Regions from separate parts of the Erwinia sp. 1181_3 genome, predicted to be linked through region 3. Evidence: predicted binding sites of a transcription regulator. Region 3 holds the regulator's gene; each other region holds the start of a gene.

What was found. The regulator sigma-54, encoded in region 3, starts transcription at its own class of promoters, with help from an activator protein. The targets are predictions, from matches to a motif close to GTTGGCACANNTTTCGCTNT.
Region 1: the regulator sigma-54 is predicted to act here: its motif matches at 1,298-1,317, upstream of glnK (P-II family nitrogen regulator).
Region 2: the regulator sigma-54 is predicted to act here: its motif matches at 6,109-6,128, upstream of FY046_RS10750 (circularly permuted type 2 ATP-grasp protein).
Region 4: the regulator sigma-54 is predicted to act here: its motif matches at 2,027-2,046, upstream of glnA (glutamate--ammonia ligase).

Annotation. Positions count from the first base shown of each region.
Region 1 covers NZ_VTDE01000003.1:114,025-122,207, reverse strand. The annotation lists gene FY046_RS08920 (SmdB family multidrug efflux ABC transporter permease/ATP-binding protein) at 1-1,096, shown strand, start outside; gene glnK (P-II family nitrogen regulator) at 1,369-1,707, shown strand; gene amtB (ammonium transporter AmtB) at 1,727-3,028, shown strand; gene tesB (acyl-CoA thioesterase II) at 3,123-3,983, opposite strand; gene FY046_RS08900 (YbaY family lipoprotein) at 4,209-4,766, shown strand; gene FY046_RS08895 (MGMT family protein) at 4,796-5,110, opposite strand; RNA gene ffs (signal recognition particle sRNA small type) at 5,244-5,340, shown strand; gene FY046_RS08885 (HHA domain-containing protein) at 5,400-5,618, opposite strand; gene tomB (Hha toxicity modulator TomB) at 5,648-6,028, opposite strand; gene FY046_RS08875 (hypothetical protein) at 6,176-6,529, opposite strand; gene FY046_RS08870 (hypothetical protein) at 6,816-6,941, shown strand; gene FY046_RS08865 (metal ABC transporter ATP-binding protein) at 6,941-7,630, shown strand; gene FY046_RS08860 (metal ABC transporter permease) at 7,627-8,183, shown strand, end outside.
Region 2 covers NZ_VTDE01000003.1:490,289-498,471, forward strand. The annotation lists gene FY046_RS10725 (lysophospholipid acyltransferase family protein) at 1-531, opposite strand, end outside; gene FY046_RS10730 (serine hydrolase domain-containing protein) at 880-2,076, shown strand; gene FY046_RS10735 (proteasome-type protease) at 2,185-2,895, opposite strand; gene FY046_RS10740 (transglutaminase family protein) at 2,914-3,714, opposite strand; gene FY046_RS10745 (alpha-E domain-containing protein) at 3,714-4,643, opposite strand; gene FY046_RS10750 (circularly permuted type 2 ATP-grasp protein) at 4,637-6,073, opposite strand; gene FY046_RS10755 (cupin domain-containing protein) at 6,264-6,878, opposite strand; gene FY046_RS10760 (transcriptional regulator) at 7,274-8,183, shown strand, end outside; gene FY046_RS10765 (hypothetical protein) at 8,157-8,183, shown strand, end outside.
Region 3 covers NZ_VTDE01000003.1:684,870-693,052, forward strand. The annotation lists gene kdsD (arabinose-5-phosphate isomerase KdsD) at 1-92, shown strand, start outside; gene kdsC (3-deoxy-manno-octulosonate-8-phosphatase KdsC) at 111-677, shown strand; gene lptC (LPS export ABC transporter periplasmic protein LptC) at 674-1,249, shown strand; gene lptA (lipopolysaccharide ABC transporter substrate-binding protein LptA) at 1,221-1,769, shown strand; gene lptB (LPS export ABC transporter ATP-binding protein) at 1,775-2,500, shown strand; gene rpoN (RNA polymerase factor sigma-54) at 2,549-3,982, shown strand; gene hpf (ribosome hibernation promoting factor) at 4,005-4,292, shown strand; gene ptsN (PTS IIA-like nitrogen regulatory protein PtsN) at 4,471-4,953, shown strand; gene rapZ (RNase adapter RapZ) at 5,065-5,919, shown strand; gene npr (PTS phosphocarrier protein NPr) at 5,916-6,188, shown strand; gene mtgA (monofunctional biosynthetic peptidoglycan transglycosylase) at 6,246-6,971, opposite strand; gene arcB (aerobic respiration two-component sensor histidine kinase ArcB) at 7,766-8,183, opposite strand, start outside.
Region 4 covers NZ_VTDE01000011.1:110,471-118,653, forward strand. The annotation lists gene typA (ribosome-dependent GTPase TypA) at 1-1,758, opposite strand, end outside; gene glnA (glutamate--ammonia ligase) at 2,194-3,603, shown strand; gene glnL (nitrogen regulation protein NR(II)) at 3,875-4,924, shown strand; gene glnG (nitrogen regulation protein NR(I)) at 4,932-6,341, shown strand; gene hemN (oxygen-independent coproporphyrinogen III oxidase) at 6,468-7,841, opposite strand; gene yihI (Der GTPase-activating protein YihI) at 8,084-8,183, opposite strand, start outside.

The DNA.
Region 1 (8,183 bases), 570 kb from region 3:
GGCTCGTTTCGGTGAACGTATGGGGGAGGCCAGCCGCTCTCATTATATGGCGCGTATGCAGACGCTAAGGCTGGATGGTTTTCTCCTGCGACCGCTGCTCAGCCTGTTTTCTGCCATGATCCTGTGCGGATTGATGATGCTGTTCGGTTTTTCTTCTGTAGGGTCGATTGAGGTCGGCGTGTTATATGCCTTTATCAACTACCTCGGGCGCCTGAATGAGCCGCTAATCGAACTGACGACCCAGCAATCGATGCTGCAACAGGCGGTGGTGGCGGGTGAGCGTATCTTTGAACTGATGGATGCGCCACGTCAGCCATATGGCGATGACAACACGCCACTTGCCAGCGGCAGTATCGATATTCGTGATGTGACCTTTGCTTATCGCACTGGCCGCCCGGTGTTAACGGATATTAACCTGTCTGTGCCATCGCGCCATTTTGTCGCGCTGGTCGGGCACACCGGCAGTGGAAAAAGTACGCTCGCTAACCTGCTAATGGGGTATTACCCGCTCAGCCAGGGCGAGATCAAACTGGACGGACGTCCACTCGCCTCCCTCAGCCATGCCGCGTTGCGGGGGAGTGTGGCGATGGTACAACAGGATCCAGTGGTGCTGGCCGATACTTTCTTTGCCAATGTCACGCTGGGACGGGATATTAGCGAGGATGCCGTCTGGCAGGCGCTGGAAACGGTACAGCTGGCGGCACTGGCACGTGAGTTACCTGAAGGGATCCATACGCGCTTAGGGGAGCAGGGCAATAATCTCTCCGTTGGACAGAAACAGCTGTTGGCAATGGCGAGGGTGCTGGTGGCCACACCTCAGATCCTGATCCTGGATGAAGCGACCGCGAATATCGATTCCGGTACGGAACAGGCTATCCAGAAAGCCCTGCAGATCGTGCGTCAGCGTACTACGCTGGTGGTGATTGCTCACCGACTGTCAACCATCACCGAAGCCGATACCATTATGGTATTGCACCGTGGGCAGGCAGTGGAGCGTGGCAGCCATCAGCAACTGCTGGCTGCACAAGGGCGCTACTGGCAGATGTACCAACTACAACTTGCGGGTGAGGAGCTGGCAGTGGCAGAGAGCAGCTAAATCGCTGCCGTTGCGCTGCACCAAATTCAGGCGAATAACCACTCAATAACCCTACAAATGCACCGCTCTAACGCATAGCGCACCTTTCTGGTGCGTTTTTTCTATGCTCCTTTCTGTGCCTTTCTTTTCTCTGTGATCTGCGTCTCAGCTACGACTCAGACCAGCTCTGACTAATCGTCTGAAAAATTCAGATTTTTAAACTCTGGCACAGCCTTTGCTTTAATCATTTCGTGTCGCTGAAACAACCTATTTTTTTACCTGGAGGGGATCGTATGAAGCTGGTTACCGTGGTAATCAAACCGTTCAAACTGGAAGACGTGCGTGAAGCACTGTCGTCAATCGGCATTCAGGGTCTGACCGTCACTGAAGTCAAAGGCTTCGGCCGCCAGAAAGGGCATGCAGAACTGTATCGCGGTGCTGAATACAGCGTGAACTTCCTGCCAAAAGTAAAAATTGATATTGCTATTGCTGACGACCAGCTTGATGAAGTGGTTGATGTGATTAGTAAAGCGGCCTACACAGGCAAAATTGGTGACGGGAAGATCTTCGTTGCAGAACTGCAACGTGTCATCCGTATTCGCACCGGCGAAACTGACGAAGCAGCACTGTAATTCGGGGCTCAGAATTGTGATGGGATGGGACAAAATGAAAAAACTCGCTAAGTTAGGCCTCGCCGGTGTTGCTCTTTTACCGTCGCTGGCAATGGCCGCTGCTCCTGCAGTAGCCGACAAAGCTGATAACGCCTTTATGATGATCTGCACCGCGCTGGTGCTGTTTATGACAATCCCTGGTATTGCATTGTTCTACGGCGGCCTGATTCGCGCCAAGAACGTGCTGTCGATGCTGACTCAGGTTGCCATGACCTTCGCGATGGTCTGTGTGCTGTGGATGGTTTACGGCTACTCACTGGCGTTCAGCGAGGGCAACGCCTTCTTCGGTAGCTTCAACTGGGCAATGCTGAAAAATATCACCCCTACTGCGGTGATGGGGTCTTACTATCAGTACATCCACGTGGCGTTCCAGGCATCCTTCGCCTGTATCACCGTGGGTCTGATTGTCGGTTCCATCGCAGAACGTATTCGTTTCTCTGCATTGTTGATCTTCGTTGTAATCTGGCTGACCTTCGCTTACCTGCCAATTGCACACATGGTATGGGCAGGCGGCTTCCTGGCGGCTGACGGCGCGCTGGACTTTGCGGGCGGTACTGTTGTTCACATTAACGCCGCGGTAGCAGGCCTGGTGGGTGCTTACCTGGTGGGTAAACGTGCTGGTTTCGGTAAAGAAGCTTTCAAACCCCATAACCTGCCGATGGTGTTCACCGGTACGGCTATTCTGTACTTTGGCTGGTTCGGCTTCAATGCAGGTTCTGCCAGCGCTGCTAACGAAATCGCGGGTCTGGCCTTCCTCAACACCGTGATTGCTACAGCAGGTGCGATGCTGAGCTGGACCTTCGGTGAGTGGGCGCTGCGCGGTAAGCCATCTCTGCTGGGCGTCAGCTCTGGCGTGATTGCCGGCCTGGTGGCTATCACCCCAGCCTGCGGCTATGTGGGTGTGGGCGGTGCACTGATTATTGGTTTGGTTGGTGGATTAGCCGGTCTCTGGGGTGTGACCATCCTGAAGAAATGGCTGCGTGTTGATGACCCTTGTGATGTGTTCGGTGTTCACGGTGTGTGCGGTATCGTAGGCTGCATCCTGACCGGCGTATTTGCCTCCTCTTCACTGGGCGGCGTGGGTTATGCCGAAGGCGTCACCATGGGCCATCAGGTCTGGGTACAGCTGTTCAGCGTCGGTCTGACCATCGTCTGGACTGCGGTTGTTGCCTTCATCGGTTTCAAAGTTGCCGATATGATTGTGGGCCTGCGTGTTCCGGAAGATCAGGAGCGTGAAGGTCTGGACGTCAATAGCCATGGCGAGAATGCTTACAACCAGTAAGTGATTGCTGTGCTGAAGGCTGAAGAAAAGTAGTGCGCTAAAAAATAATAAAAGACGAAGCGGGCCATCATGGCCCGCTTTTTTATGCCTCTGATTACGAACGCTGGCGGATCACCCCTTCCTGCACCGTCGATGCCACCAGCACACCCTGCTGGTTCCAGAACTCACCGCGCACAAAACCACGGGCACTGGAGGCAGAAGTGCTCTCTACGCTGTACAGCAGCCATTCGTTGAGGTCAAAGGGACGGTGGAACCACATCGAGTGGTCAATGGTGGCGACTTGCATACCTGGCTCCAGAAAACCTTTTCCGTGAGGCTGCAATGAAACAGGCAGGAAGTTGAAGTCAGACGCATAGCCCAGCAGATACTGATGAATGCGTTTATCCTCCGGCATGCTGCCGTTGGCGCGTAGCCAGGTATAGCGGGCGGGTTTACTGACATGTCCTTTGAGTGGGTTATGGAACTCCACCGGGCGGATCTCAAAGGGTTTTTCGGATAAAAACTTATCACGAGCCTTCTCTGGAATGTATTGCGCCAGTTGGCGAGCAATGTCTGTCTCAGAGGGCAAGTTATCCGGCCCTGGAACCTCAGGCATTGTTTTCTGATGTTCAAAGCCGCTTTCTGGCCCCTGGAATGAAGCCGTCATATAAAAAATGGGCTTGCCGTTCTGCACGGCTTTTACCCGGCGGGCGCTAAAGCTCTGGCCATCGCGCAGATTTTCCACATCATAAATGATCGCTTTCTGGCTATCGCCCGGGCGCAGGAAATAGCTATGGAAGGAGTGGATAATGCGATCCTGTGGAACGGTTTGTTTGGCCGCATACAACGCCTGGCCGACCACCTGTCCACCAAACACCTGGCGCAAACCCAGATCTTCGCTCTGCCCACGAAACAGACCCTCTTCCAGCGTCTCCAGGTCCAGAAGATTTAACAAGTTTTGTAACGCCTGGCCCATATTCTGTTCCTCAATAGTTTTATCGCCACCAGTTTGCGAGATCCGACCAGTTAGCGTCAACGACTGTTTATGCGATCTGTGTGGGAAGCTGATAAAGCCAGACTTGCGGTGCTTCCAGGAAAAAATCAGCAACTTGTGCCAGAATTAAAGCTACGCAGACAGTAAAAACTGTCTTTGTGCGGCGAAGTGACTGCCGTAAGCATTGATCGGAAGGAGAAACTATCAATGAAATTTTGGCATGTATTAAGTGGTGCGGCGCTGGTTGTAGCAATTTCAGGCTGTGCTGATAAAAGCAAAGATGTGCCGACGCCGACGCTCGGCTCCCAGGTGGCGGGCCAGCAGACGACGATGAAACAGCCTAACGTGAGCGGTACAGTATGGATCCGCCAAAAGGTGGCTCTGCCGCCGGATGCGGTACTGACAGTGACACTGTCGGATGCTTCGCTGGCGGATGCACCATCGAAGGTGCTATCCCAGCGTGCTGTTCGTACTGAAGGTAAGCAGGCGCCTTTCAAGTTTACCTTGCCGTTTAATCCGGCAGACATTCAACCCAATGCACGCATTCTGCTGAGTGCCGCCGTGACGGTCGACGGTAAAATGCTGTTTATTACTGATACGGTGAAGCAGGTAGTGACCACGGGTGGAACACATCAGGATCTGACATTGGTGCCAGTACCTTCCGTTGCCGTGCCAACGCAGAGCGGAGCCGCCACGACGGTGCCATTAACATCGCCAACGCAGGTTTCCCCTTCTTCTGCCGTACCGGCACCCACCTCACTGTAACGTAGTTTTACGCCCCGAAAGGGGCGTTATCATGGTTGCCAGCGATAACGTTTAAGATCGACCTTTCCTTCCTGGGAGACTTCAATCCCTTCGTCTATTAGTGCTCTGCGCTGTCGACCGAGATCGTCCCCCACCAGCGAGATTTCTCCTTTACGGTTAATCACGCGATACCAGGGAAGTTTACTCCCCGCAGGCAGGCGTTTCAGTACGCCTCCAACCTGACGTGCGGCACGAGGAGAACCGGCTAGCTGAGCGATTTCACCGTAAGTGGTCACATAGCCAAAAGGAATGGCGGCGACAATAGTGTAGATGCGTTGTTGAAAGCTATCGTCTTCGAAGGTCATGGTGTTCCGTACCGGGGAAATAAACTGCAGATCGTGCAAGAAACCAACGGTCATCCCGGGGTTGCTTGCAATTGGCAGGGGCATCATTGATAATGCCTGCGCTCTGGTTACCCAGGGCACTCAATGGGGGCCCGGTTGGTTCTCCCGCAATGCTAATTTGTGAACTCGGTCAGATCCGGAAGGAAGCAGCCGTAACAGATGACGCGTGTGCCGGGATGTAGCTGGCAGGGCCCCCACCCAATTCTGCCCTTACCAGCTTTTCCCGCCTGACTCAAACCAGCCACACTCATTAACGCACAAACTTCCAGACCGCTACCGGTATCTTGTCATAAAGCTTATTCATTGTGAGTTCCGCCAAACGGTGATCGGCAGCAGAATAAAATATGGCTAATTCGTCATCAGATAATTCGTACTTGTTCTTTTCAATCACGCGCTCAAGCGTGTCGATAGAACGACAACGTCTGAGGCGCATAAGATAATCAGTTTTCGTTAAAAGTTTGTCTGTCATTATTAAACCGTAGAAAAAGTAATGGGTTGCTAAAAGGAATGGCTGGCCTGGGTCCGACTTGTTGCACATTCTTCTGCAAAAATATTGAACAGCCTCTTTGCTGATTTCTGCCAGCGCTGTAAGTCCTGAGCATTAATGCCGTAATTACTGAACAACATGAAGGTGTCATCAAGATATTCATCAACCTGAGTTATCAGATCACTATCCTCAATGTGCTTAATTTTGTAATTCATCGTGAATGCCGCAATATGCTCAATCAGATCGTTAAGCTGTAGATTGGCAGCAGAGGTAGGATCATTAACCCAGCCGTGATGGCTGTCGCCTAACGTTGCAAGGCTTTCATCGTACAGGCTTTCACTCAAGAATTTAAGCTGGGCAATATCATGCCTTCTCGGCGAGTATTCGTCCATCTTTTTCCCCTCCTAAGCTTGCGAAACATGCTATTTGACTGCACTTTTAAACATGGTGTGCCAGGAAGTGATAAATACATCTCAACTAAATTTATCTATACAAAATATAACTAAAATTAAAATAAACGTTAGATGTTTGACTCATTATTACAATTCATCTGACATTGCATTACGATCGTTATCAATGAAATCAAACACCAGCGCATCTGCGTTCCAGCTAAAATTGACTGACTGGTTGGTTGTTTCAAACGTATCAATATCCAGGCAGGCATTGAACACGTTCCAGTGAAAACTATAGTTAAGTTTATAACGCGATTGCTCCAAATGTTCCAGGGAAATAATTCTGATACTGTCGGGAACATATCGCGCATTTGATGAATACCATTGAAGAGATCCCACAAGGTCATCTTCTATTTTGGGAATTATCTGTTGTATCTCTTGCATTAATTCTAGTGGATTAAGCTCGTCTTGACGATATTTTAACAGTAAGGTTTTGCGCATTTTTTCTCCACAGAGTTAATGTTTACTAATCAGGGTAATTGCTTCTGATGGTAAAATAGACCGCTGTATAAATGAAGTGTAGTCTATGGTGATGATTTGTCAGTTAATTATTTTGTCGCTAAATGCTCTGGTTGTCACTAGCGTAAAGACTTGTTGAGTTTTTTTAATATATATAGGGACATATTCCTTATCGTAAAGTGAAATACTTAGATACATTTTTGCTTTACCGTTACCGCTCGATTCGCGCTATTTTGTTGTTATGTTATAACATTAAAGTGTCATTTCCATGAATTCCTCCCCCGTGTTTTTACGTCTTGGCACATTGTTGAGTTGCCCGGCGTGGCTGCGCATGGTCCTCACCGCGCTGCTGGTGAGTCTGCTGGTTCTGCTAACCTGGTGGGCCATTATCTGATGATCGTACTCAATCAACTCGTTGTTGGCTATCAGCACCGTGCAGTGAGCCCCGTGCTGGGCGGTGAATTTGCCCGTGGCAGTATGACGGCGCTGGTCGGCGCAAACGGCTGTGGCAAGTCAACACTATTGAAAACCTTATGTGGGATGCTGCCTGCTGTCAGTGGCTCGGTCAGTTTTACCACGCCACGCCCTTCCATAGCCTGGCTGCCACAGCATTCTGACATTGAAAAAAGTTTTCCGCTTACGGTGTTTGATCTGGTGGTGATGGGGTTCTGGCGGCACTGCGGCTGGTTCAGAGGGATCTCCCGTCAGCAGCGTCAACAGGCTCTGTCGGCGCTGGATCGTGTCAACATGCTTCCCTTTGCGGAAGCGGCACCTGGGACCCTATCAGGGGGGCAACTCCAGCGTGTACTGTTTGCCCGACTGCTGGTGCAGGATGCGGAATTGCTGTTACTTGACGAACCCTTTAGCGGCGTTGATAGCGACACCATTGCGCTACTACTGGCATTGTTAGCAGAGCGCCATCACGCGGGCTGCACACTCATCGTCGTTCTGCATGATATGGCGACGGTGGCACAGCATTTTCCTCAGGTATTACGCCTGAAAGAACAGCACAGCGAGTGGTCATGCCGCGACTGTGGGGTGACCGGGCTGAACTTCGGACGCAGCGGAGGAGCCAGCGCATGATGTTGCTACACCCGTTTATTGAATTTGGTTTTATGCGTCGTGCGCTGGTTGCCTGTGTGGCGTTGTCTCTCAGTGCCACTCCGCTGGGAGTCTTTCTTTTACTACGCCGCATGAGCCTGGTCGGGGATGCGTTGTCCCACGCGGTTCTTCCCGGTGCGGCGATTGGCTATTTGCTTTCCGGTCTCTCACTGGTGGCGATGGGCATTGGTGGTGCCATTGCCGGACTGACGGTGGCGCTTTTATCAGGTGCAGTGAGTCGTTATACCCCTTTGCGCGAGGATGCCAGCTTTGCCGGTTTCTATCTCGGCTCACTGGCGCTGGGCGTTACGCTGGTGTCATTACGCGGTTCCAGCGTGGATCTGCTGCACGTGCTGTTTGGCTCGCTGCTGGCGGTGGATGTTCCCTCTATCGTGCTGGTCAGTACCATCAGTGGCGTTTCTCTGCTCATTTTTTCCCTGATCTATCGGCCGCTGGTGATTGACGCATTTGACCCCACTTTTTTGCGCGCTCAGAACCGTTGGGCCTCACCACTGGTTCACGGTATTTTCCTTGT
Region 2 (8,183 bases), 190 kb from region 3:
GCGCAGGAAACCGTGGCTCCATTTGCCATCTTTCACACCCTTGCTGCCAAAGCGGGAGACTTCCCCCGCCGGGAAGAAGATCAGCACGCCCTGGTTTTCCAGCTGCTCCTGCATCTGCCCCACCTGCTGGCGGCTGGTGCGGTTGCCCATGTTGTCCACCAGCACCATCAGGCTGCTCAGCGAAGACAGGCAGTTCAGCAGACGGTTGGTGACAATTTTCACATCGCGCCGCACCTGAGAGACGGCATGCAGCAGCGCCAAACCATCCAGCGTTCCCAGCGGATGGTTGGCAACAATCACCACCGGTCCTGTGCTGGGGATCTGCTCCAGGTCGCGTTCGCTGAGTTCACAGCTGACATCCAGGTACTCCAGCACCTGCTCCACCATATCCAGCCCTTTCAGGTGGCGGTTGCGCTGGTTGAACTGCTGGAACTCTTTTTCATGGAGCAGGCGGCGCAGCACGCTTTTCTGCCAGGAGGGGGTGTCATGTCCGGGACTGAGATCGTCTAATACGCTTTCAACTGTAAACACGGGTTAGCCTCCAGGTGTTTTATCGGCACACTAACCAGCCCGGATGACATTTTCATGTCAGGTAAATGACAGGTGAAATACCCGATGAATTTGTGTCGCCGCCCTGAAGAGGAGAAGAATTCAGATTGCACTGAATATTGCGGGAATTAACGGCTTTTCTTGCTGTTCTCCAGGCGTTCAGGTTAAAATGCGTCCAACTATAACCCATTCAATTTATTGATATTTTTTATTTACCGCATCGTTACAACGCGTGCTTTCGGAAATTTTTCGCACCTTATGGCGTCCCTTTCCCTCCTGGCAGCATAATCCACGTGTGGCAGTAAAAATTATCAGCATGACTGACTCCTCATGATGAACCTGAAAACGCTGCTTCCTCTGCTCTGTCTGCTGTTAGCCGGGTGTGGTTCGCTGTCCAGCAACAGTATTGATACGTCAGCGGCAGCCAGCTTGCAGGCCAGCTGTCGCCTGCCGCTCAATGCGCAGATTGATCAACTGGCGCAGCCGCAGATTGACCAGCAGCGCACACCAGGCATGGTGGTGGCCGTGCTGGGTGCAGACCGTCAGCGCCATATATTCAGCTACGGCTATACCGATACCGATAAACGTATTCCCATCAACGGCGATACACTGTTTGCCGTCGGCTCTGTCACCAAAGGGTTCACCGCCGAAAGTGCGGCGCTGCTGGTCGCTGACGGGAAGCTGCGCTGGGATGAGACGCTCGGCCAGCTCATCGGCAAAGATGTTCCCCTGAGTGAAGATGCACGCGCTATCCCGCTGCAACAGCTTGCAACGCATACTGCCGGGCTACCGCGCCAGATGCCCAGTCTGCATATGCTTCGCAAGCTGACGGCGTATCTGTTTTACGGTGAGCCTTTCTACGATGATCTTGATGACGGCGAGTTCCTGAACTATTTGCAGGATTTCAGCCGCCCGCGTCATCAGCAGGTGATGTATTCCAATCTGGGGTACGCCATTCTTGATTACGCCATCACACAGCGATCGGGCCAGACGCCACAGCAGATCGCCGGGCAGAGGATTATTGCGCCACTCGGCCTGCGTCATACCGGTTTTCAGCCGCAGCGATTGCCGGGCTATTTGCTGCGTGCGCGCGGCCATGCCGGGGATCAGCCGAAGTTTGTGAAGCGCGGAGAGGCGGTGCCGGACTGGAATTTTAACGGTTATATGGTGGGTGCCGCATCGTTGTGGTCAAGCGGCAACGATTTGCTGACCTATCTGAGTGCCCATCTGTACGGCAGCGGCGATCCGACCCTGGATAAAGCCTTTATTGATGCCACCACCATCCGCTTTAAAGAGGCGCAAAACGACTCCTCCGCACTGGCGTGGCTGAGCAACAATCTCAATGGGCAGAGCATTCTCTACCAGTCCGGTTTTATTGGCGGCTATGCCAGTTATATCGGAATGGATCTGAAGCATAAAACGGCGATTGTGGTGCTGCAAAACAGCTTTAACTGGGACAACACCATCGGCCACCGCATGCTGTTGCGCATGGCAGAAAACCAGGATACGCCGGGTGGATGCCGGTAATGCGGGGCGGGCATGCCCACCCCCTACGATGACCGGCGTACAGGCCGACCGTTTTTTCCGTCCTGCGCGGGTGGCGCTGCGTAGGGGCGAGGCATGCCTCGCCCGGGGTTATTCGTCGAGCTCCAGCGGTGGCAACTGCGAGAACACACTCAATAAACCACTGCTCCATAACTGGCGGATCTGCGAGAAATAGGGATGTTTTTCTGTAATATGATACTGCTGCATACTGCTGTAACTGTCCGTTGGATAGACCATCACATCCAGCGGTAACCCCACCGAAATATTACTCGCCAGCGTGGAGTCCATCGAAATCAGTGCGCACTGCATCGCCTGATCCAGCGGTGTATCAAAACGCAGCACGCGGTCAATAATCGGCTTACCGTATTTGCTTTCCCCAATCTGGAAATACGGCGTATCGGTACTGGCTTCGATAAAGTTGCCCTGCGGGTAGATCTGGAACAGCCGTGGCTCTTCGCCTTTGATCTGCCCGCCCAGCATCAACGTGCCGCCAAACTCCTCGCCGTCGCGCTTGATCACCGAACGTAACGTTTCCCCTACCAGCAGCGCCACATCGTACATGTTCGTGGCGTTCATCAGGCTAGGATTTTTGCCATCTTCGCAGCCACGCCGCAGCAGGCTCAGCGCACTCTGGGTGGTGGCCAGATTACCGGCGCTTTGCAGCACCAGGGTCCGTTCGCCATCTTGCTGAAAAACATGAAGCTTACGGAACGAGGAAATATGATCCACGCCCGCATTGGTTCGGGAATCGGAAACGAAAATCATCCCTGACGATAAACGCATAGCTACACAATAGGTCATAGTGAGTCCGATAAAAGATTACTGCTGCGAAAACACCAGTTGTACCGCAGCCACTGCCTGCATATCTTCACTGCCACCGCCAAGGCGCATTCCACGCACCGGGCAGGCATCCAGATAATCCACCCCCACCGCCAGTTTCAGATGCTGGCGGGTGCTGCGGGTATTATTGGTAATATCGAAACTGTGCCAACTGCCGCCCACCCAGGCTTCCACCCAGGCATGCGTGGCTACATGTTCCACGTTGTCAGTATACAGATAGCCGCTCACATAACGGGCGGGAATATGCAGGCTGTGACAACAGGCGAGAAAGACGTGGCTGTGATCCTGACAAACCCCGCTGCCGGCGGCAAACACTTTCGCGGCGGTATCCGTCACCAGCGTACTGCCGGGCTGGTAAGGCATTTTCAACAGCAACTCGCCCATCAGGCGCTCCAGACTGTCCAGCGGAGCCTCTTCACGGTAATAGCGGCGGGCAAAATCGTTGATCGCCGCGTCAGGCTGCGTCAGCGGAGTGATGCGTAAAAACACCAGCGGCGAGAGCATGCAGTCCGGGTCCGGGGCGCTATCTTCGTCGTCGAGGATCTCCACCACGCCACGAGCTTCAATCTCGATTTCCTGATGCGGACGGTCGAGCGTCAGCACATGCAGCACATTACCCCAGGTGTCGGTGGTGCAGATCGCCTCTTCCGGCAGCAGCAGATCCCACGAAATAATATGCTGATGCACCGAGTCCTGTGGCGTCAGACGCAGGTACTGCGTGCTTTGACGCACCAGGCTTTGATAGCTGAAACAGGTTTTATGCGCGATGGTCAGCTTCATTATTTCGCCTCCAGATAAGTGTGATGGATGCTGTCAGCAATCAATGCCAGTTCACCCAGAAAACGTTGCAACCAGGCATGCAGCCCGTCATCCATCAGGGATTCCCAACTGCTGAAACGCAGCTGCGCATGCAGTATCGTCAATAAGTAACGCGGCCTGTCTTCACCGCTGCTGCCGATTTGATCGAGTTGCCTTGCGATTTCATCAAGACAGGATCGTAACGATCGCGGGCTCTCTTCACGCAGGATCAACATCTCGTTGACGCCGTCCGCCGCCAGTTGCTGCTTGTAGATGGTGTGATAGGCTTCGCGCGCGGACACTGAACGTAGCAGCGTATCCAGCCGGTAGTATTCGCGCACGGTGTCATCATCGTCATCGGTCAGATACTGATAAACATCGAGCAGGCGTGCCGTGCAGTCGGCACGTTCCAGCAACGTTCCCAGACGAATAAAGCTCATGGCATCGCCACGCATCAGGGTGCCGAACATCGCACCACGAAACAGATGTGAGCGCTCTTTAACCCAGTCGAAGAAGGCATCCGCACCGTCGCTGCTGACGCCGTGACGCCGCATTTTTCTCAGTTCAATCCAGCTGGAGTTAATACTCTCCCAGACTTCAGAAGAGAGGCTGCCGCGAACCGCATGGGCGTTGTTCCAGGCCGCCTGCCAGCAATTGAAAATGCTGCCGGGGTTACGCTCATCAAAGGCAAAAAAGCTGAACAGCTGTGACATACTCAGCCGATCGCTGACCGACCAGTAAAGTTCATCCGTGTTGGTCAGATTGAGCGGCACGCGCAGCTCATTATTGTGGCTGCCGCGCACCGGCATCAGAGAAAGACGGTTTGTGACGTCGAGCACGCGTGCAATATTTTCTGCGCGCTCTAAATAGCGCGCCATCCAGTACAGGCCACTGGCCGTGCGACTCAGCATGCGTCATCCTCCAGAACCCAGGTATCTTTCGTCCCACCGCCCTGCGATGAGTTCACCACCAGCGAACCTTCGGTCAGCGCTACGCGCGTCAGGCCACCGGGCACCAGCCGGATATCCGCCCCACTCAGGGCAAAGGGACGCAGGTCGATATGACGCGGGGCCAGCCCCTGATCGACAAAAGTCGGACAGGTGGAGAGTGCCAGCGTGTTCTGTGCAATGTAGTTCTGTGGTTTGGCGAGTAACAGCGCGCGGAAATCGGCCAACTGCTGTTTACTGGCCACCGGGCCAATCAACATGCCGTATCCCCCCGCACCGTGAACCTCCTTCACGACCAGCTTTTCGAGGTTAGCCAGTACCCAGGAGAGCTCATCAGGGCGGCGACACTGCCAGGTCGGTACGTTGTTGAGGAGCGGCTCTTCCCCCAGATAGAAGCGAATCATTTCCGGTACATACGGGTAGATCGACTTATCATCGGCCACGCCGGTGCCGATGGCGTTAGCCAGCACCACGTTGCCCGCACGATACACCGACAGCAGGCCCGGCACACCGAGCATCGAATCCGGCCGGAACGCCAGAGGATCAAGGAAGGCATCGTCCACTCGGCGGTAGATCACATCGATCTTGCACGGCCCGGCCGTGGTGCGCATCAGCACCGCGCCATCTTTGACAAACAGGTCAGCACTTTCCACCAGCTCCACGCCCATTTGCTGGGCAAGGAAGCTGTGTTCAAAGTAGGCACTGTTAAAGCGGCCCGGTGTCAGTACCACTACCACCGGATCGTTGATCGGCGAGCTTTCGCGCAGGGTTTGTAGCAGCAGAGACGGATAACGTTCGACAGGGGCAATGCGCTGATCGGCAAACAGCTCCGGGTAAAGGCGCATCATCATTCTGCGGTTTTCCAGCATGTAGGAGACGCCGGACGGGGTACGCAGATTGTCCTCCAGCACGTAGTATTCGCCATCGCTGTTGCGCACCATATCCACGCCAATAATGTGCGCGTAGAGGTTACGGTGCAGATTCAGGCCCTGCATGCAGGGTTGATATTGATCGTTAACCAGTACCTGTTCAGCGGGAATGATCCCGGCTTTAAGGATGCGCTGGTCATGGTAGATGTCATGCAGAAAAGCATTCAGCGCCTGAACGCGCTGGCGGATGCCTTTATCCAGCATTGCCCACTCGCTGGCAGGAATAATCCGCGGTACGCTGTCGAACGGGATCAGACGCTCGGCACCGCCGTCATCACCATACACATTAAAAGTAATCCCCAGGCGGTGAAACAACAGTTCCGCCTCTTCACGTTTGCGCGCAATCGCCTGCTGGTCAGCCTGCTGTAGCCACTGCCAGTATTCCCGATAGTGCCCGCGATAGCGTCCATCGTTCAGCAACATCTCATCATAAAAGTGTGACGCTATTTCATAACTTTGATTCATGATTTCCCTACCGCTGTCTGTGAACCTGAATAAGAGTTGCACAAAGTGTGCCAGAGTCGGAATGAGCGGCCTGCCCCGCACAGAACGAGGAACGAACAACAGCCTGGTGACAAATCGGGTCAGGGAAAGCGAAGCGTAGAATGAGAATGCACCAATATGGTGCATTCCGGTCAAACGATGAGAGAGATTCTTAACGAGTCAGCGGGTGCCAGACCTCAGTCAGTGCGCCTTCCCCACCGGTAACGGGGTCGGTTTCGGGCATCGCGACGCGTTTTATTTCAAGCATAGACTGTTCCATCAATGCCTGCTCGTCGCGCAGGGTTTTGGGCGTCACGCCCGGAGGGTAGGCACCAACGGCCATGAAATCATCACTGGCGGCAATTTGCTGATGTCCGACACCCGCCGGTATCAGTATTACGTCACCCGCATAAACGGTGACCATGCGCCCACTTTCGCCACCAAACAGGATCTCGGCCCAGCCGCAGGTGATCCCCAGCAATTCATGGGTATTCGGGTGATAATGGGTGTAGGGATAAATCGGCGCGTGCCAGCTGACCGGCCAACCGTGGCGGGCAAACTCAGCGCGGAACCACAGCGCCAAATCGTCTGGCGATATCTCTTCTGCCCCTTCTTCCGGCTCGTCCGGCACCACCTGTGGATAGATGATCAGCGGCAGCGGGTTGTTGGGGATGCCCTGTGAGGGCTGCGCCAGCATCAGATGGCGCGGGTTTGAGGAGGCACCTGCAGCAAAGGTCCCGGCAGCAAACGACATCATTAACATTACACTGCGAGAATGGGTCACCATATCAGGCTCCTGGTCAAATTGCCTTGTTGAGTGATTGTTAAATTAATTGTGGCACTATTCTGCCAGCTTGCAATCTTTTCCCCACGCCGCAGATCACATAACTTATTAATTTAACTGAACTTAAGCCAAATTCATTGGTTGTTACCCACCTCTCATCCCCTTCACCCTGAGATTTGACTTTACGATCACTCGATAACACATTGTTACTATTACTGTATGTAACATTTATTTCCCATTACCGGGTGGCCTCAATTTAAATAACAGGACGCCTTTTCATTGAATTTTTTAATGCGTTACGACTACAGCAATTGTTATGGAAATTAGATTATAATTACCGATTATCGCCAGAAGTATTCACCAGCATATTCACTGATTTTTCTGAACAATGGCAAGCTATGACAGCGGATTATATTATTCACCACTGGTACGTCGATTTTTCGTCCGGTACGTTACTCCATCAACTCAGTGGTGAAGAAAGGCGCCTGGGCGAATATCAATTCAAACTGTTGCTAGTACTGGCTGAAAATGCTGGAAAAACATTAAGTCGTGATGAGCTCACTACGCTGGTTTGGGAACGGCGGGTTATTGGTATTAACAGTTTACCGAATGCGATTCATGCGCTGCGCGTGGCGCTGGAGGATGACGGCAAGCAGCAGCGTATTATTAAAACGATCCCTAAAAAGGGCTATATCCTTGAGGCAGAATTTTGCCAACGTATTTGCTATGACAAAGAAGAAGCGGATAGCCTGACCGATGCCTCGCAGCAGACATCGGTACAAGAGGAGAGGATACCCCCGCAGGATATGCACCAGGTAGAACCTGCGATATTACCCGGGCTGGCCGAAACGGAAACAACGATTAACGCGGAGCCGAAACCACGCTTACGTCGCGTATTCTGGCTTTGGCTTATTTTCTTTCAGGCGTTACTGTTACTGTGCGTGCTGGCGTGGGCCGGGCGAGCGCTTTTTCCGGTAAACAGTAGCGAGTTGGTGAAAAAAAACTCCGTCCCGTACAGCCATATTCAGCTAATGGAATTGCGCCGGGGATGGGACAACACGTCCGCGTCCTATGATTTAAATAAGCTTTTGGGACCGGTGCTATTTACGCTGAATCAAAATTTGAAAAATCAGAAAGTGAATATGGAAATTTTCTATTACACCTCCGGCACGACGCTGAACTACACCATGACGTTATCGAATCAGTGCGATCGTAAACAGCTGGCGATGAACATTATCAACTGGCGTACGGATGGTGCTCAACTGAGCGCTCTAATCTACCGTGAAGGCGAACGAAAAATTAATGAAA
Region 3 (8,183 bases):
ATAAGAATATTACCTCCGTGATGGTCGCCGACGGCGACACACTGCTGGGCGTGGTGCATATGCATGACATGCTTCGTGCTGGTGTGGTTTAACAAAGGAAGTGAACAAAAATGAGTCATTCAGCAGCCACCGTTGAGACCTGTTACGGCCCGGTCAGCCAACAGGTGATGGCACAAGCGCAGAACATAAAACTGTTGATCTGCGATGTCGATGGTGTCATGTCAGACGGCGTGATCTACCAGGGTAACAATGGTGAAGAACTCAAAGCCTTCAATGTGCGTGATGGTTATGGTATTCGCTGCCTGCTCACCTCCGGGATTGAAGTGGCTATTATTACCGGCCGTAAAGCCAAACTGCTGGAAGATCGCTGTGCCACACTGGGGATTACGCATCTTTACCAGGGACAAACGGATAAGCTTTTGGCCTTCCGTGAACTTCTGGATACACTGTCACTCAGTGCGGAGCAGGTTGCCTATATTGGTGATGATCTGATTGACTGGCCGGTCATGGCTGAAGTGGGCCTGAGTGTGACCGTTGCTGATGCTCATCCCATTTTGCTTCCCCGCGCTCACTACGTGACCCGTATTGCGGGTGGTCGTGGTGCAGTTCGGGAAATTTGCGATCTAATCCTGATTGCACAGGGCAAGTTTGATGAGGCCAAAGGGCAGTCGGTATGAGTAAAACAAGACGCTGGATGACGCTGATACTGGCACTGATCGCCATTGTGCTGATTGGCTGGAATCTGACTGCCACCGATGATAACGACGGTGCAGCAACGCAGGACAATAATGAACCCACCTATATGAGTGATAACTCACATACGGTAGTTTATAACCCAACCGGAGCGCTGAGCTACAAGCTGGTTTCTGACAAGGTGACCTATTTTTCGGCGGATGCTGTAACCTGGTTCGATAACCCGGTGATGACCACCTACGATGAGAACAAGGTTCCAACGTGGTCAGTGCGTGGAGACAAAGCCAAGCTCACTAACGATCGCATGCTGTACCTATACGGGCATGTGGAAGTTAACAGCCTGACGAAAGACGCACAGCTTGAGCGCATCAAAACAGATAATGCGCAAATTAACCTGACGACTCAGGATGTGACCTCGGACGATCAGGTAACACTTTATGGCAGCAGCTTTAACTCTACAGGTATGAAGATGCGTGGGAATTTACGGAAGAAAACTGCCGAGTTGATTGAAAAGGTCAAAACATCTTATGAAATTCAAAATGAACAAAAGCCTTAAGTTACTGACTGCAACCCTGCTGTTCGCCGTGAGCGTTCCTGCTTTAGCGTTAACGGGCGATTCGGATAAACCGGTGAATGTCGACTCGGAAAATCAGGCGCTGGATATGCAAGGCAACGTTGCCACGTTTACCGGAAAAGTCATCGTGACGCAGGGTACGATTAAAATCACGGCCGATAAAGTGGTGGTGACCCGTCCGGGTGGCGACAGCAATAAAACCATTGTTGATGCCTACGGCAATCCTGCGACCTTCTACCAGATGCAGGACAGTGGCAAACCCGTGCAGGGTCACGCCCAGAAAATGCATTACGAACTGGCGAAAGACCTGGTGGAGTTAACCGGCAACGCCTATCTGGAGCAGCTCGACAGCAACGTCAAAGGCGATCGCATCACCTATCTGGTGAAAGAGCAAAAAATGCAGGCCTTCGGCAGCAGCGGCAAACGTGTCACTACCGTACTGGTGCCATCGCAGTTGCAGGACAAAGGCACACCGTCAAACGGTCAGAAAAAGAGTAACTAACGAACATGGCAACCTTAATTGCGGAAAACCTCGCGAAGGCTTACAAAGGCCGCCGCGTGGTTGAAGATGTCAGCCTGCAAGTGAAGTCTGGCGAAATCGTGGGCCTGCTTGGCCCGAACGGCGCAGGCAAGACCACCACGTTTTACATGGTGGTTGGCATCGTGCCGCGTGATGCAGGTCGTATCGTGATCGACGATGAAGACATCAGCATTTTACCGCTGCATGCGCGTGCGCGTCGGGGCATTGGCTATCTGCCACAGGAAGCCTCTATTTTCCGCCGTCTGAGTGTTTACGATAATCTGATGGCGGTGCTGCAAATTCGTGATGATCTGACCAGTGAGCAGCGTGAAGATCGTGCTAATGAACTGCTGGAAGAGTTTCACATCGAACATTTACGTGACAGCCTCGGTCAGGCGCTATCAGGCGGTGAACGCCGCCGCGTAGAAATTGCCCGTGCGCTGGCCGCCAATCCAAAATTCATCCTGCTGGATGAACCGTTTGCCGGTGTTGACCCGATTTCCGTTATTGATATTAAAAAGATTATTGAACACCTGCGTGACAGCGGCCTCGGCGTGCTGATCACCGACCATAACGTACGTGAAACGCTGGCAGTGTGTGAGAGAGCCTATATCGTCAGCCAGGGGCATCTTATCGCCCACGGCACCCCGGAAGCGATCCTGGCCGATGAGCAAGTTAAGCGTGTCTATTTGGGTGAAGAGTTCAGACTCTGATAAGGTGTTCACATTCGGTAAGTTTTCTGGGGAATTAATACTCTGAATATGAAGCAAGGTTTACAACTCAGGCTGAGTCAACAGCTTGCCATGACGCCACAACTGCAGCAGGCCATTCGCCTGCTGCAACTCTCTACGCTTGAACTACAGCAGGAAATTCAGCTGGCGCTGGAAAGTAACCCGTTGCTTGAACAGACCGACATTCACGAAGAAGTTGATACCCGCGAATATCAGGAAACAGAAGCGCTGGATACCCGGGAAGCGCTGGAACAGAAAGACATGCCCGAGGAGCTTCCACTGGATGCGACCTGGGATGAAATCTACACCGCTGGTACGCCGTCAGGCACGGGTACCGATTACCATGACGATGAGTTACCTGTTTATCAGGGTGAAACGACCCAGACACTACAGGACTATCTGATGTGGCAGGTGGAGCTAACGCCTTTTACCGATACCGATCGCGCGATTGCGACCTCCATTGTCGATGCTGTCGACGATACGGGCTATCTGACCGTGTCGCTCGAGGAAGTGCTTGAAAGTATGGGTAACGACGAGCTGACCCTTGACGAAGTGGAAGCAGTGCTGAAACGTGTACAGCGTTTTGATCCAGTAGGCGTCTGCGCCCGCGATCTGCGCGACTGTTTACTGGTACAGCTCTCCCAGTTTGCGGCAGATGTGCCGCTGCTGAAAGAAGCACGGCTGATTGTCAGTGAGCATCTCGACCTGCTCGCCAACCATGATTTCCGCAGCCTGATGCGCGTCACACGCCTTAAAGAAGACGTGCTGAAGGGAGCGATGCAGGTCATTCAAACGCTTGACCCGCGCCCAGGCCAATCGATCAATACTCAGGAACCCGAGTATGTCATTCCAGATGTGCTGGTGCGTAAAGTCAGTAATCGCTGGATGGTCGAGTTGAATGCAGACAGTGTGCCGCGTCTGAAGATTAATCAGCATTACGCTTCACTAGGCTCAAGTTCACGCAGCGACAGTGATTCGCAGTTTATCCGCAGTAATTTGCAGGAAGCCAAGTGGCTGATTAAAAGCCTGGAAAGCCGAAATGATACGCTGCTGAAAGTGACACGCTGTATCGTGGATCAGCAGCAGGCCTTTTTCGAACAGGGCGAAGAGTATATGCGCCCAATGGTGCTGGCTGATATTGCCAGTGCCGTCGAAATGCATGAATCGACCATTTCCCGTGTGACCACCCAGAAATACCTGCACAGTCCACGTGGTATTTTTGAACTTAAGTATTTTTTCTCCAGTCACGTCAATACCGAAGGGGGGGGCGAAGCGTCCTCAACGGCGATCCGTGCACTGGTGAAAAAATTAATCTCGGCGGAGAATCCCGTCAAACCACTCAGCGACAGCAAGCTCACCTCCATGCTTTCCGAACAGGGAATTATGGTGGCACGGCGCACTGTGGCAAAATACCGAGAGTCTTTATCCATCCCGCCATCAAATCAGCGCAAACAGCTGGTCTGAACGAACAGAGAAGGAAGACACTATGCAGCTCAATATCACTGGACAGCACGTTGAAATCACCGAGCCACTGCGCGAGTTTGTGACAGCGAAGTTTGCCAAACTGGAGCAATACTTTGACCGGATTAACCAGGTCTATATTGTTTTAAAAGTGGAGAAAGTGACGCAAATTGCCGATGCAACATTGCATGTGAATGGCGGTGAGCTGCATGCCACCTCGGAAGATAAAGATATGTACGCGGCGATTGACGGCCTGATCGACAAGCTGACTCGCCAGTTGAATAAACACAAAGATAAGCTAAAACAACACTAAATCTCACAATGCATTGATGGTGTTTCAGCAACCCGCTTCTACTGGCATATGCTGAAAGCGGTATCGGCTCGTATTCTTCCGGGAATACGAGCCGTTAATCAATACGGCATGTTAATCTCTTGATCTGAACGCTGGTAAAGAGTGTCCTGCCTGCGGAAGTGAAAAGTTAAGTGAAACTATGATGAACAATGATTTGAAACTGGAACTGGGCTCCGTCTTGAGCATCTCGTGTACCCGTAATGGCGTACATTGCCAGAGCAAAAAACGGGCGCTGGAAATTATCAGCGAGCTTGCGGCGAAACAGCTTAACCTCCCGCATCAGACAATTTTTGAAGCGATTCTGACGCGTGAAAGAATGGGCAGCACCGGTATCGGTAATGGCATTGCCATCCCGCACGGCAAGCTGGAAGAAGATACGCTACGCGCAGTCGGTGTCTTCATTCGCCTTGACCAGCCCATCGCGTTTGATGCAATTGATAATCAGCCCGTGGACCTGTTGTTTGCCCTGCTGGTGCCAGCAGATCAGTGTAAAACACATCTTCATACTCTCTCTCTGGTTGCCAAGCGCCTGGCAGATAAAACCGTTCTGCGTCGCCTGCGCGCCGCACAATCCGATGAAGATCTTTACGAGATCATCACGGAAGATCACGAAGAGAGTTAGTCATTCTTGCCACAGTCCCCGACATAATGAAGTTGCAGCAACGCAGCGAAACGCAGCGCTGGTGCAGCTTCTGGTCTAAGGGAAAGCGGGTTAAATTGGGGGAAAAGTGAAATGGTGCTGATGATCGTCAGCGGTCGCTCAGGCTCAGGGAAATCAGTGGCATTACGCGCGCTGGAAGACATGGGTTTTTACTGCGTGGATAACCTGCCTGTAGTCTTGCTACCTGATCTGGCTCATTCGCTGGCTGAGCGCAATATATCTGCTGCTGTGAGTATCGATGTACGTAACATGCCGGAATCTCCGGAGGTATTTGAAACCGCGCTCACCAATTTGCCAGACTGTTTTTCGCCGCAGCTTCTGTTCCTGGATGCTGACCGTAATACCTTAATCCGTCGCTATAGCGATACCCGTCGCCTGCATCCGCTCTCCAGTAAAAATCTGTCGCTGGAAAGTGCCATCGATGAAGAAAGCGATCTGCTGGAACCGCTACGTTCCCGTGCCGATTTGATTATCGACACCTCAGAAATGTCAGTGCACGAGCTGGCAGAGATGCTACGTACCCGCCTGCTGGGGAAACGCGAACGTGAACTGACCATGGTATTCGAATCTTTCGGTTTCAAACACGGTATTCCCATTGATGCCGACTATGTGTTTGATGTCCGTTTTCTGCCGAATCCACACTGGGATCCGAAGCTGCGTCCGATGACCGGTCTTGATCGCCCCGTTGCCGCCTTCCTTGATCGTCATACTGAAGTGCATAATTTTATTTATCAGACGCGCAGCTACCTCGAGTTATGGTTACCGATGCTGGAAACCAATAACCGTAGCTATCTGACAGTGGCGATCGGCTGTACCGGCGGTAAACATCGTTCCGTGTATATTGCCGAGCAACTGGCAGATTATTTCCGCTCGCGCGGTAAAAACGTTCAGTCTCGTCACCGTACGCTGGAAAAACGCAAATCATGACCGTAAAACAGACTGTTGAGATTAAAAATAAGCTGGGTATGCACGCACGTCCGGCGATGAAGCTGTTCGAACTGGTACAGAGTTTTGATGCTGAAGTGCTGCTGCGCAATGAAAGCGGTACTGAAGCGGAAGCGAGCAGCGTGATTGCGCTACTGATGCTTGACTCAGCTAAAGGCGGTCATATCGAAGTAGAAGCCAGTGGTGCGCAAGAAGAAGAAGCGCTGGCCGCGGTGATCGATCTGTTTAATGCCGGATTCGACGAAGACTAATCATCCCCCTGAACAGACCGGCGTTTCAGCCGGTCTGTTGGCTATTTCCCGCCCGAATCAATGCAACTTATGTTCCCGCAGGAAACTCTCCCCCCCGAGCTGGCGCATCTGGCGCATAATCCACTGTTGGCGCTGACGCACATAGCCAGACGGAGCATCAGCCCTGAAGCGAATGGGGTTGGGTAGCACTGCAGCCAGTAGCGCCGCTTCAGACATAGACAGGCGACTGGCCGGTTTATGGAAATAGCGTTGAGAGGCCTCCTCTACGCCAAAGACCCCTTTCCCCATCTCCGCCACGTTAAGATAAACAGTGAGGATCCGGCGTTTGGTCCATACTGTTTCAATTCCCACCGTCAGACCGGCCTCCAGGCCTTTACGCACCCAGCTCCGTCCATCCCAGAGAAATACGTTTTTGGCCGTTTGCTGCGAGAGTGTCGATGCGCCGCGCATACCCGCTTTCTCATTACTGCTGTCCAGTACTGACTGAATAGCGGCCACATCAAACCCCCAGTGCGTAGGGAACTTCTGATCTTCAGAGGCAATAACCGCCAACGCCATCCACGGTGAAATCTTATCCATCGACACCCAGTCAGAATGAGCCACATAGCGAAAATCACCACTGAACCAGGCGCTCAATTGCCGTTCGGCCATCACGGCAGAAAATGGCACCGGTAAAAAAGCAAAGAGGACAATACCACCCACCCATAAACCCATTACGACCAGGACCAGGCGAAATAGCCCCGATTTGATCCGCGCCATCACGCGCACTTTATTGCGACTCATACCCGAGGATCCGCCCAAAATTTATCAGTATGAAAATACACCAGGATTTCTCCATGATTGTCAGTTACTCCGACATAACCGGAATCGGTTCCATTAAATCACGCACTTTACCTTCACTCTACGATGGATCTGTCGGAAGCAGAAAGCACTCGAAATTGATTGGTTCATCCTGCTTATAAATTTCATCTGGACGCTTTCGATTATTCAGCCTCATAGAAAGTAAATCCCGTGTCGATTTGGCCTTAGAGTCGATTCCACATCGTTTCACGTTACTGGAAAGAGCTGTTTATCTTGCTGAACGGAGTCAGCATTTACCGACCGCTGGAGGGCGATTCGGTAATTTGTGCTAGCAGAAACCAAAACGTTTCGGAAAGCCAGACCAAAAACCCAGAAATAACTAAATAAAACATCAACTTACAAACAATAAAATCGATTACAGCAGCGAGACTCCCGTACCTAAGTAAAAAGTCATCAGAGCAAAAAGTTTACGTCAATCCCAGGACCTGGGGAAAAGCCACAATCGTTCAATAAATATGCGTATTATCGTAAAATGTAATTCGCCGCTTGACTGGATTGTAAAAATCGGTTCTTCTGTTTACGAACGCTGCTCAACATCACACATTTTAATGAATCCCGTAACATGTGACGCAAGATTTGCTAAAGTAGTGACTGAGCATTGTTATGTTCACCCAATACCTAAACCTGAGCTCTCGACGATTCTTATCAGAATAGCTCAGGAGGACCTTTTTCCCTGGTGTTGGCGCAGTATTCGCGCACCCCGGCTTCGGTCGGGGTCATTTTTTTTCAGCGTCCGTAACCCATTGCCGTAACACTTCCACGTCATTGCGCCACTCGTGCTTAAGCTCATCAATCCATTCCTGAACGTTATCCCACCATGCAGGCAGCTCAGGGCTTTGAATCTGTTTTGCAACCTGCTGCAAATGTGTCAGCCCTACGGAACCCGCAGCACCTTTAATTTTGTGGCCCTCTTCCGCAATGCCTTTTTGATCGCGCGCCATCATGTTGGAATCCAGTACCGCCAGGTAACCCGGCATCATCTGTTCGAACATCGCGAGGCTCTGATGGATCAGTTTCGGCCCGACCAACTCGATATACTGTTCAAGCATGGGCACATCCAGTAACGCCAGTTCTTTCTCATCCATATTGAACTCCGGTGCATCAGGTAGATCGATTGCCTGGAAATCCCAGTAT
Region 4 (8,183 bases), on a different contig from region 3:
ACGTACAGACTGTGGAGTCACTTCGACCAGTTCGTCATCATCAATGAACTCAAGCGCCTGCTCGAGGGTCATTTTCTGAGGTGGAACCAGAGTGGTGGCTTCATCAGTACCGGAAGCACGCATGTTGGTCAGCTTCTTACCGGTCAGGCAGTTCACAGTCAGGTCGTTAGAACGTGAGTGAATACCGATGATCTGGCCTTCATACACTTCAGCACCGTGGCCGAGGAACAGCTTACCGCGATCCTGCAGGCTGAACAGGGCGAACGCGACTGCTTTACCCTGGCCGTTAGAGATCAGCACGCCGTTCTGACGCTGGCCAACTTCGCCTTGACGCACATCGTCGTAGTGGCTGAAGGTGGAGTACAGCAGACCGGTACCGGAAGTCATGGTCATGAATTCGTTACGGAAACCGATCAGACCACGGCTTGGGATCTCATAGTCGAGACGCACACGGCCTTTGCCATCCGGATCCATGTTTTTCATGTCACCTTTACGCTCACCCATCGCCTGCATCACAGAACCCTGATGCTGTTCTTCGATGTCGAGGGTCACGTTTTCGAATGGCTCCTGCTTGCGGCCTTCGAATTCACGGAAGATAACTTTTGGACGGGATACCGCCAGCTCGAAACCTTCACGACGCATGTTTTCGATCAGAACTGACAGGTGAAGTTCACCACGACCTGATACGCGGAAGGCGTCAGCATCTGGGGTTTCTTCAACACGCAGTGCCACGTTGTGCACCAGTTCTTTGTTCAGACGGTCAAGGATCTGACGTGAAGTCACATACTTACCTTCTTTACCGCAGAACGGAGAGGTGTTAACGCAGAAGAACATGGTAACCGTTGGTTCATCAACGCTCAGGGCTGGCAGCGCTTCCACATTCTGAGTATCACAGATGGTGTCAGAGATGTTCAGTTCGCCCAGACCGGTGATAGCGATGATGTCGCCGGCTTCCGCTTCAGTCGCTTCGATACGCTCCAGGCCCATATGGGTCAGAACTTTACCGACTTTAGCGTTACGGGTTTTGCCTTCGCTGTTGATCACAGTGATCTGCTGGTTAGGACGCACTTTACCGCGCTTGATACGGCCGATACCGATAACACCCAGGTAGTTGTTGTAGTCCAGCTGGGAGATTTGCATCTGCAGCGGGGCTTCCAGCTCAACCTGTGGTGGAGAGACGTGCTTAACAATCGCCTCATACAGCGGGGTCATGTCTTCCGCCATATCGTTGTGATCCAGGCCTGCAATACCGTTCAGGGCTGAAGCATAGATAATCGGGAAGTCGAGCTGCTCGTCGGTCGCATCCAGGTTAACGAACAGGTCAAACACCTGATCAACAACCCAGTCAGGACGCGCGCCAGGGCGGTCGACTTTGTTAATTACCACGATCGGCTTCAGACCATTAGCAAACGCTTTTTTGGTCACGAAACGGGTTTGCGGCATCGGGCCATCCATTGCATCCACAACCAGCAGCACCGAGTCGACCATTGACATCACACGCTCTACCTCACCGCCGAAGTCGGCGTGTCCTGGGGTATCCACGATGTTGATGCGGTAGTCATTCCATTTAATGGCGGTGTTTTTTGCGAGGATGGTAATCCCACGCTCTTTCTCCAAATCGTTGGAGTCCATTACGCGTTCGGTTGCTTCGGTACGGGCATCAAAGGTCCCGGACTGCTGCAGCAACTTATCAACCAAGGTAGTTTTACCATGGTCAACGTGGGCAATAATGGCGATGTTACGCAAATTTTCGATCACAGCTTTGCCTCAGGCATTAGAAATAGCGCGCTATTGTACACGGATTAATCGAAGGACTGAACAGGATCACATATTTCATATAAAGATAACTGTCCGGATTGCATTTACAGCCATTTTCAGTGCAAACATTGCACTTGGACGAAAATTTGCACCAAAAGAGTGCCCATTTATCATTCAATGGCACCAAAATGGTGCGCGACTTCCATCGTGGTGCAGTCCTCGTCTCACGAGAGGGCGCATCATAGCGCTTTTTTCGTTAAATAAAAAAGTTGGCATAGATTTCGCAAATACTCATTAAGCGAAAAACGCCAGTTTCCACAACGGTTGTAAGCTTGTGAGAGATCTTTATTATCGGAGTTAGCGCGGCGAATAGCAAAGCGCACCGGTGAAGTTCTCTAAACACGACGCCAATGACAAAATCCAGGAGAGTTAAGTATGTCCGCTGAACACGTTCTGTCGATGATGAACGAGCACGAAGTCAAATTTGTTGACCTGCGTTTTACCGATACCAAAGGTAAAGAGCAGCACGTGACTATCCCTGCTCATCAGGTTAACGCTGACTTCTTCGAAGAAGGCAAAATGTTTGACGGCTCCTCGATTGGTGGCTGGAAAGGTATCAACGAATCCGACATGGTTCTGATGCCAGACTCAACCACCGCAGTCATTGACCCGTTCTTTGCTGATTCTACACTGATCATCCGTTGTGACATCCTCGAGCCAGGCACCATGCAGGGCTACGACCGCGACCCGCGTTCCATCGCGAAACGCGCTGAAGATTTCCTGCGCTCTTCCGGCATTGCAGACACCGTTCTGTTTGGGCCAGAGCCAGAGTTCTTCCTGTTCGATGATATCCGTTTCGGCAGCAGCACTTCAGGTTCACACGTTGCTATCGACGACATCGAAGCTTACTGGAACTCCGGTAAAGAATATGAAGGCGGTAACAAAGGCCACCGTCCAGGTCTGAAAGGCGGCTACTTCCCAGTGCCACCCGTCGACTCAGCGCAGGATATCCGTTCTGCAATGTGTCTGACCATGGAACAGATGGGCCTGGTCGTTGAAGCTCACCACCACGAAGTGGCAACGGCGGGTCAGAACGAAGTGGCAACCCGCTTCAATACCATGACCAAAAAAGCTGACGAAATTCAGATCTACAAATATGTTGTGCACAACGTCGCTCACGCTTACGGCAAAACCGCGACCTTCATGCCAAAACCGATGTTCGGTGATAACGGTTCTGGAATGCACTGCCATATGTCTCTGTCAAAAGGCGGCACTAACCTGTTCGCGGGTGACAAATACGGCGGCCTGTCTGAAATGGCGCTGTTCTACATCGGTGGTGTAATCAAACACGCTAAAGCAATCAATGCTCTGGCGAACCCGACCACTAACTCCTATAAGCGTCTGGTCCCAGGCTACGAAGCGCCAGTTATGCTGGCTTACTCTGCCCGTAACCGTTCTGCTTCTATCCGTATCCCAGTGGTTGCCAGCCCGAAAGCACGCCGTATTGAAGCGCGCTTCCCTGACCCTGCTGCAAACCCATACCTGTGCTTCGCTGCACTGCTGATGGCTGGCCTGGACGGCATCATCAACAAGATCCACCCTGGCGATGCAATGGACAAAAACCTGTACGACCTGCCACCGGAAGAAGAAGCTGAGATTCCAAAAGTTGCAGGTTCTCTGGACGAAGCCCTGGCTGCACTGAACGAAGACCGCGAGTTCCTGACCCGTGGTGGCGTGTTCACTGACGATGCTATCGAAGCTTATATCGAGCTGCGTAAAGCAGAAATGGACCGCGTTCGTATGACTCCGCATCCGGTTGAGTTCGAACTGTACTACAGCGTTTAATTTAGAAGTAAGCCCGACGAATTTCATGTTGCAGCAAGGCGGCAATCGAAGGAGGCCCGATGAGCTTAGTCCGCTAAGTGATTCGGGTGACTGAGAGAAGCCAACACAGCTGCGGCGTGAAAGACGTCTGGGATTTTGTTGCCGTGGAAACTTTCAGCCCATCTCAGGATGGGCTTTTTTCACCACGAATTCCCGGTAATGTCAGACGATTTTCGCGTTTTATGGCTATAATGCACTAAATTGGTGCATAACTACTTCAGGAGAATGCTGTATGGCAACTGGCCCGCTGCCCGATGCTGGGCAGATTCTCAATTCACTGATCAACAGTATCTTACTGGTTGATGGTGCGTTGGTGGTTCATTACGCCAACCCTGCCGCGCAGCAACTGCTGGCGCAAAGTTCCCGCAAGCTGTTTGGTACGCCACTGCCGGAACTGATGGGTTATTTTTCCCTGAATATTGAGGTCATGCTCGAAAGTCTGGATGCCGGACAAGGTTTTACCGACAGCGAAGTGACCCTGGTGGTCGACAGCCGTGCGCACATTATGTCGCTCACCGCACAACGTCTGCCCGAAGGATTGATTCTGCTGGAAATGGCGCCCATGGATAATCAGCGCCGGCTGAGTCAGGAACAGCTACAACATGCGCAGCAGGTAGCAGCACGTGATTTAGTGCGTGGACTGGCACACGAAATTAAAAACCCGCTGGGTGGGCTACGCGGTGCAGCACAACTGCTGGCCAGAGCCCTGCCCGACCCGGCGTTAACGGAATACACCAAGGTCATCATTGAACAGGCCGATCGCCTGCGCAATCTGGTCGACCGTCTGCTTGGCCCGCAACAGCCCGGTATGCATGTCACACAAAGCATCCATCAGGTGGCTGAACGTGTGGTGAATCTGGTCTCGATGGAGCTGCCCGATAATGTGGTGCTTGTCCGCGATTATGACCCGAGCCTGCCTGAACTGCCGCACGACCCGGACCAGATAGAACAAGTCCTTTTGAATGTAGTACGCAACGCCCTGCAGGCGTTGGGTGAAGAAGGCGGCACGATTACTTTACGTACCCGAACGGCGTTCCAGTTAACGCTGCACGGAACACGCTATCGCCTGGTGGCACGCATCGATATTGAAGATGACGGCCCCGGCATTCCGGCACAGCTGCAGGATACGCTGTTTTACCCGATGGTAAGCGGCCGCGAAGGCGGTACCGGGCTGGGGTTATCGATTGCCCGCAGCCTGATCGATCAGCATTCGGGAAAAATAGAGTTCCACAGCTGGCCTGGACACACTGAATTCTCGGTTTACCTGCCTATTCGCCAGTGAGGTTTCTATGCAACGAGGGATAGTTTGGATCGTCGATGACGATAGCTCCATCCGCTGGGTGCTTGAACGCGCGCTGACCGGAGCTGGTTTAAACTGCGCAACGTTTGACAGCGCAAACGAGGTACTGGAAGCCCTTGCGACCAAAACCCCAGACGTTTTACTGTCAGATATTCGTATGCCCGGTATGGACGGCCTGGCGCTGTTAAAGCAGATCAAACAGCGGCACCCTATGCTGCCGGTGATCATTATGACAGCGCACTCAGACCTGGATGCTGCCGTCAGCGCTTATCAACAGGGCGCGTTTGATTACCTGCCGAAGCCTTTCGATATTGATGAAGCCGTTGCACTGGTTGAGCGCGCCATCAGTCACTATCAAGAGCAGCAGCAGCCGCGCAATCAGCCCGTCAGCGGGCCTACCACCGATATCATCGGTGAAGCGCCAGCAATGCAGGATGTTTTTCGTATTATCGGCCGCCTGTCGCGCTCGTCGATCAGTGTGCTGATTAACGGTGAATCCGGTACGGGTAAAGAGCTGGTTGCTCATGCACTGCATCGCCACAGTCCGCGTGCGAAAGCGCCATTTATCGCGCTGAATATGGCCGCGATCCCTAAAGACCTGATCGAATCAGAACTGTTTGGTCATGAGAAAGGGGCGTTTACCGGTGCCAATCAAATTCGACAAGGTCGTTTTGAACAGGCCGATGGCGGTACGCTGTTCCTCGATGAAATTGGCGATATGCCACTGGATGTTCAGACCCGTCTGCTGCGAGTGCTGGCCGATGGTCAGTTCTATCGTGTCGGGGGCTATGCGCCGGTCAAGGTGGATGTGCGTATTATTGCTGCGACCCACCAGAATCTGGAGCTGCGCGTGCATGAGGGGAAATTCCGTGAGGATTTATTCCACCGCCTGAACGTGATCCGTGTGCATCTGCCTCCCCTGCGTGAGCGTCGCGAAGATATTCCGCGTCTGGCGCGTTACTTCTTACAGGTCGCCGCCAGAGAACTGGGGGTGGAAGCCAAGATCCTGCATCCTGAAACGGAAACCGCGCTCACGCGGTTGCACTGGTCTGGCAACGTTCGCCAGCTGGAGAATACCTGTCGCTGGCTGACGGTGATGGCCGCCGGGCAGGAAGTCCTGATCCAGGATCTACCGCCAGAGCTGTTTGAAACATCGACGCCAGAAAACCCTGTTCAGTCATTGCCGGACAGCTGGGCGACGTTGCTGGCACAGTGGGCGGACCGCGCACTGCGCTCCGGTCATCAAAACCTGCTGTCGGAAGCGCAACCCGAGATGGAGCGTACGCTGCTGACTACCGCCCTGCGTCATACGCAGGGTCATAAACAGGAAGCGGCTCGTCTGCTGGGCTGGGGACGCAATACGCTAACACGTAAGCTGAAAGAGCTGGGAATGGAATAACAGACGAGGGCGGATAAAGAGCGGACCGAAAAAGAAGGTCCGCCCCTACACGTTCCAGCTGTAGGGTCCGATCATTTTTTCCGATCGGGCCTTTGGGGCGACCATTTTTTTCGGTCGCCCCGGCCATCAGATCACCCGTGAAAATTGTCCCCCAGATGCTTTCTGACGCAGGTAACGGTCGAAGCACATGCAGATATTCCTTATCAGTAAACGGCCCTTAGCGGTGACGACAAGGCGGCTGTCGTGGCATTCCACCAGCCCGTCCACCATCAGTGGCGTCAGCAGAGCCAGATCGTCGGCAAAATACTCACGGAAGTGAATTCCCCATTGCGTACTGATGGCGTCAAATGACAGCGAGAAGTTGCAGATCAGACTTTTAATCACATCCCGCCGCAGACAATCATCTTCACTCAATTGCAAGCCGCGCCACAGGGCGGTTTTTCCTGCCCGTATTTCTGCGTAATAGTGTTTCAGCTCTTTGTGGTTTTGCGCGTAGCTGTCCCCGATCATACTAATCGCTGAAACGCCCATTCCCAGCAGGTCACTGTCACCCTGCGTCGTGTATCCCTGGAAGTTGCGGTGCAGTTTCCCCCCACGCTGAGCAATAGCCAGTTCGTCATTGTGCCGGGCAAAGTGGTCCATGCCGATAAACTGATACCCTTGCGCGGTGAGCGTCGTGATGGTTTGCCGCAAAATCTCCAGCTTTTCCAGGGCGCCGGGCAGCTCCTCATCCTTGATTTTACGCTGAGCGGGGAACAGTGCGGGCATATGAGCATAGTTAAAGACACTCAGACGATCCGGGTTCAGCTCAGCCACTTTTTGCAAAGTGAAAGCAAAACTCTCTGGGGTCTGTGCAGGCAGGCCATAAATCAGATCAATATTCGTGGAGGCAAAACCCAGCTCACGCGCCCGTGCCATCAGGGAAAAGATCATCGCTTCATCCTGTACGCGATTCACCTTCTCCTGCACCTGCTTATTAAAATCCTGCACGCCCATGCTCAGGCGGTTAAAACCTTCGGCTCGCAGATGATCAAGCACGGTGAGCTCAATTTCCCGCGGGTCGACTTCAATTGAGATCTCAGCACCCTCCGTAAAGTGAAAGTGCTGGCGCAGACAGGTCATCAGTCGGCTGATTTGCGCTTTATTGAGGAAAGTGGGAGTGCCGCCCCCCCAGTGCATCTGACTGACGGTGCGATGCTGGAACAGCGGTGCACGCAGGGCGATTTCCTGCACCAGTACATCCAGATAGTCATCCGCTTTATGCTGCTGACGCGTGACCTGCTTATTACAACCGCAGAAGTAACATAGCTTGTGGCAAAAGGGGATGTGCAGATAGAGCGACAGCGGCCGTTCAGGGTAACGCTGCGTTGCCTGAAGAAAAGCCGGCTCGTCGTAATCCTGATGGAATTCCAGTGCGGTCGGATAAGAGGTATAGCGGGGACCGGCGGTATTGTACTTCTGAATGAGCGGGAGATCCCACTCTGTGGTCTGCATCTGCATGGCGGCTTCCCTTATCGTCGTCGCATTGACCGCCGCGTGACAGGAAGCTGCTGGCTGACGATCTTGCTGCGCAGCCGGGTTTTCAGCCGCGATAGCCGCTGTAGTTTAACGAATAACCACCCCAGCCAGCACAGCAGAATCAGCGCAATAATTGATCCAGGCCAAATCATCACCAAAAACCCTACAAAGAAAAGGCAGCGCTAAATTGCGCTGCCTCATGTTACGTCAGAGAGACGAGAGGATCACTGGCCGCCTTTGAGCAGGCGATACATATCTTCTTCTGCCTGCTCATCTTGTGCGTCATCGTCCAGGGCAATCCCTAACTGCTCCATCAGCACGTCG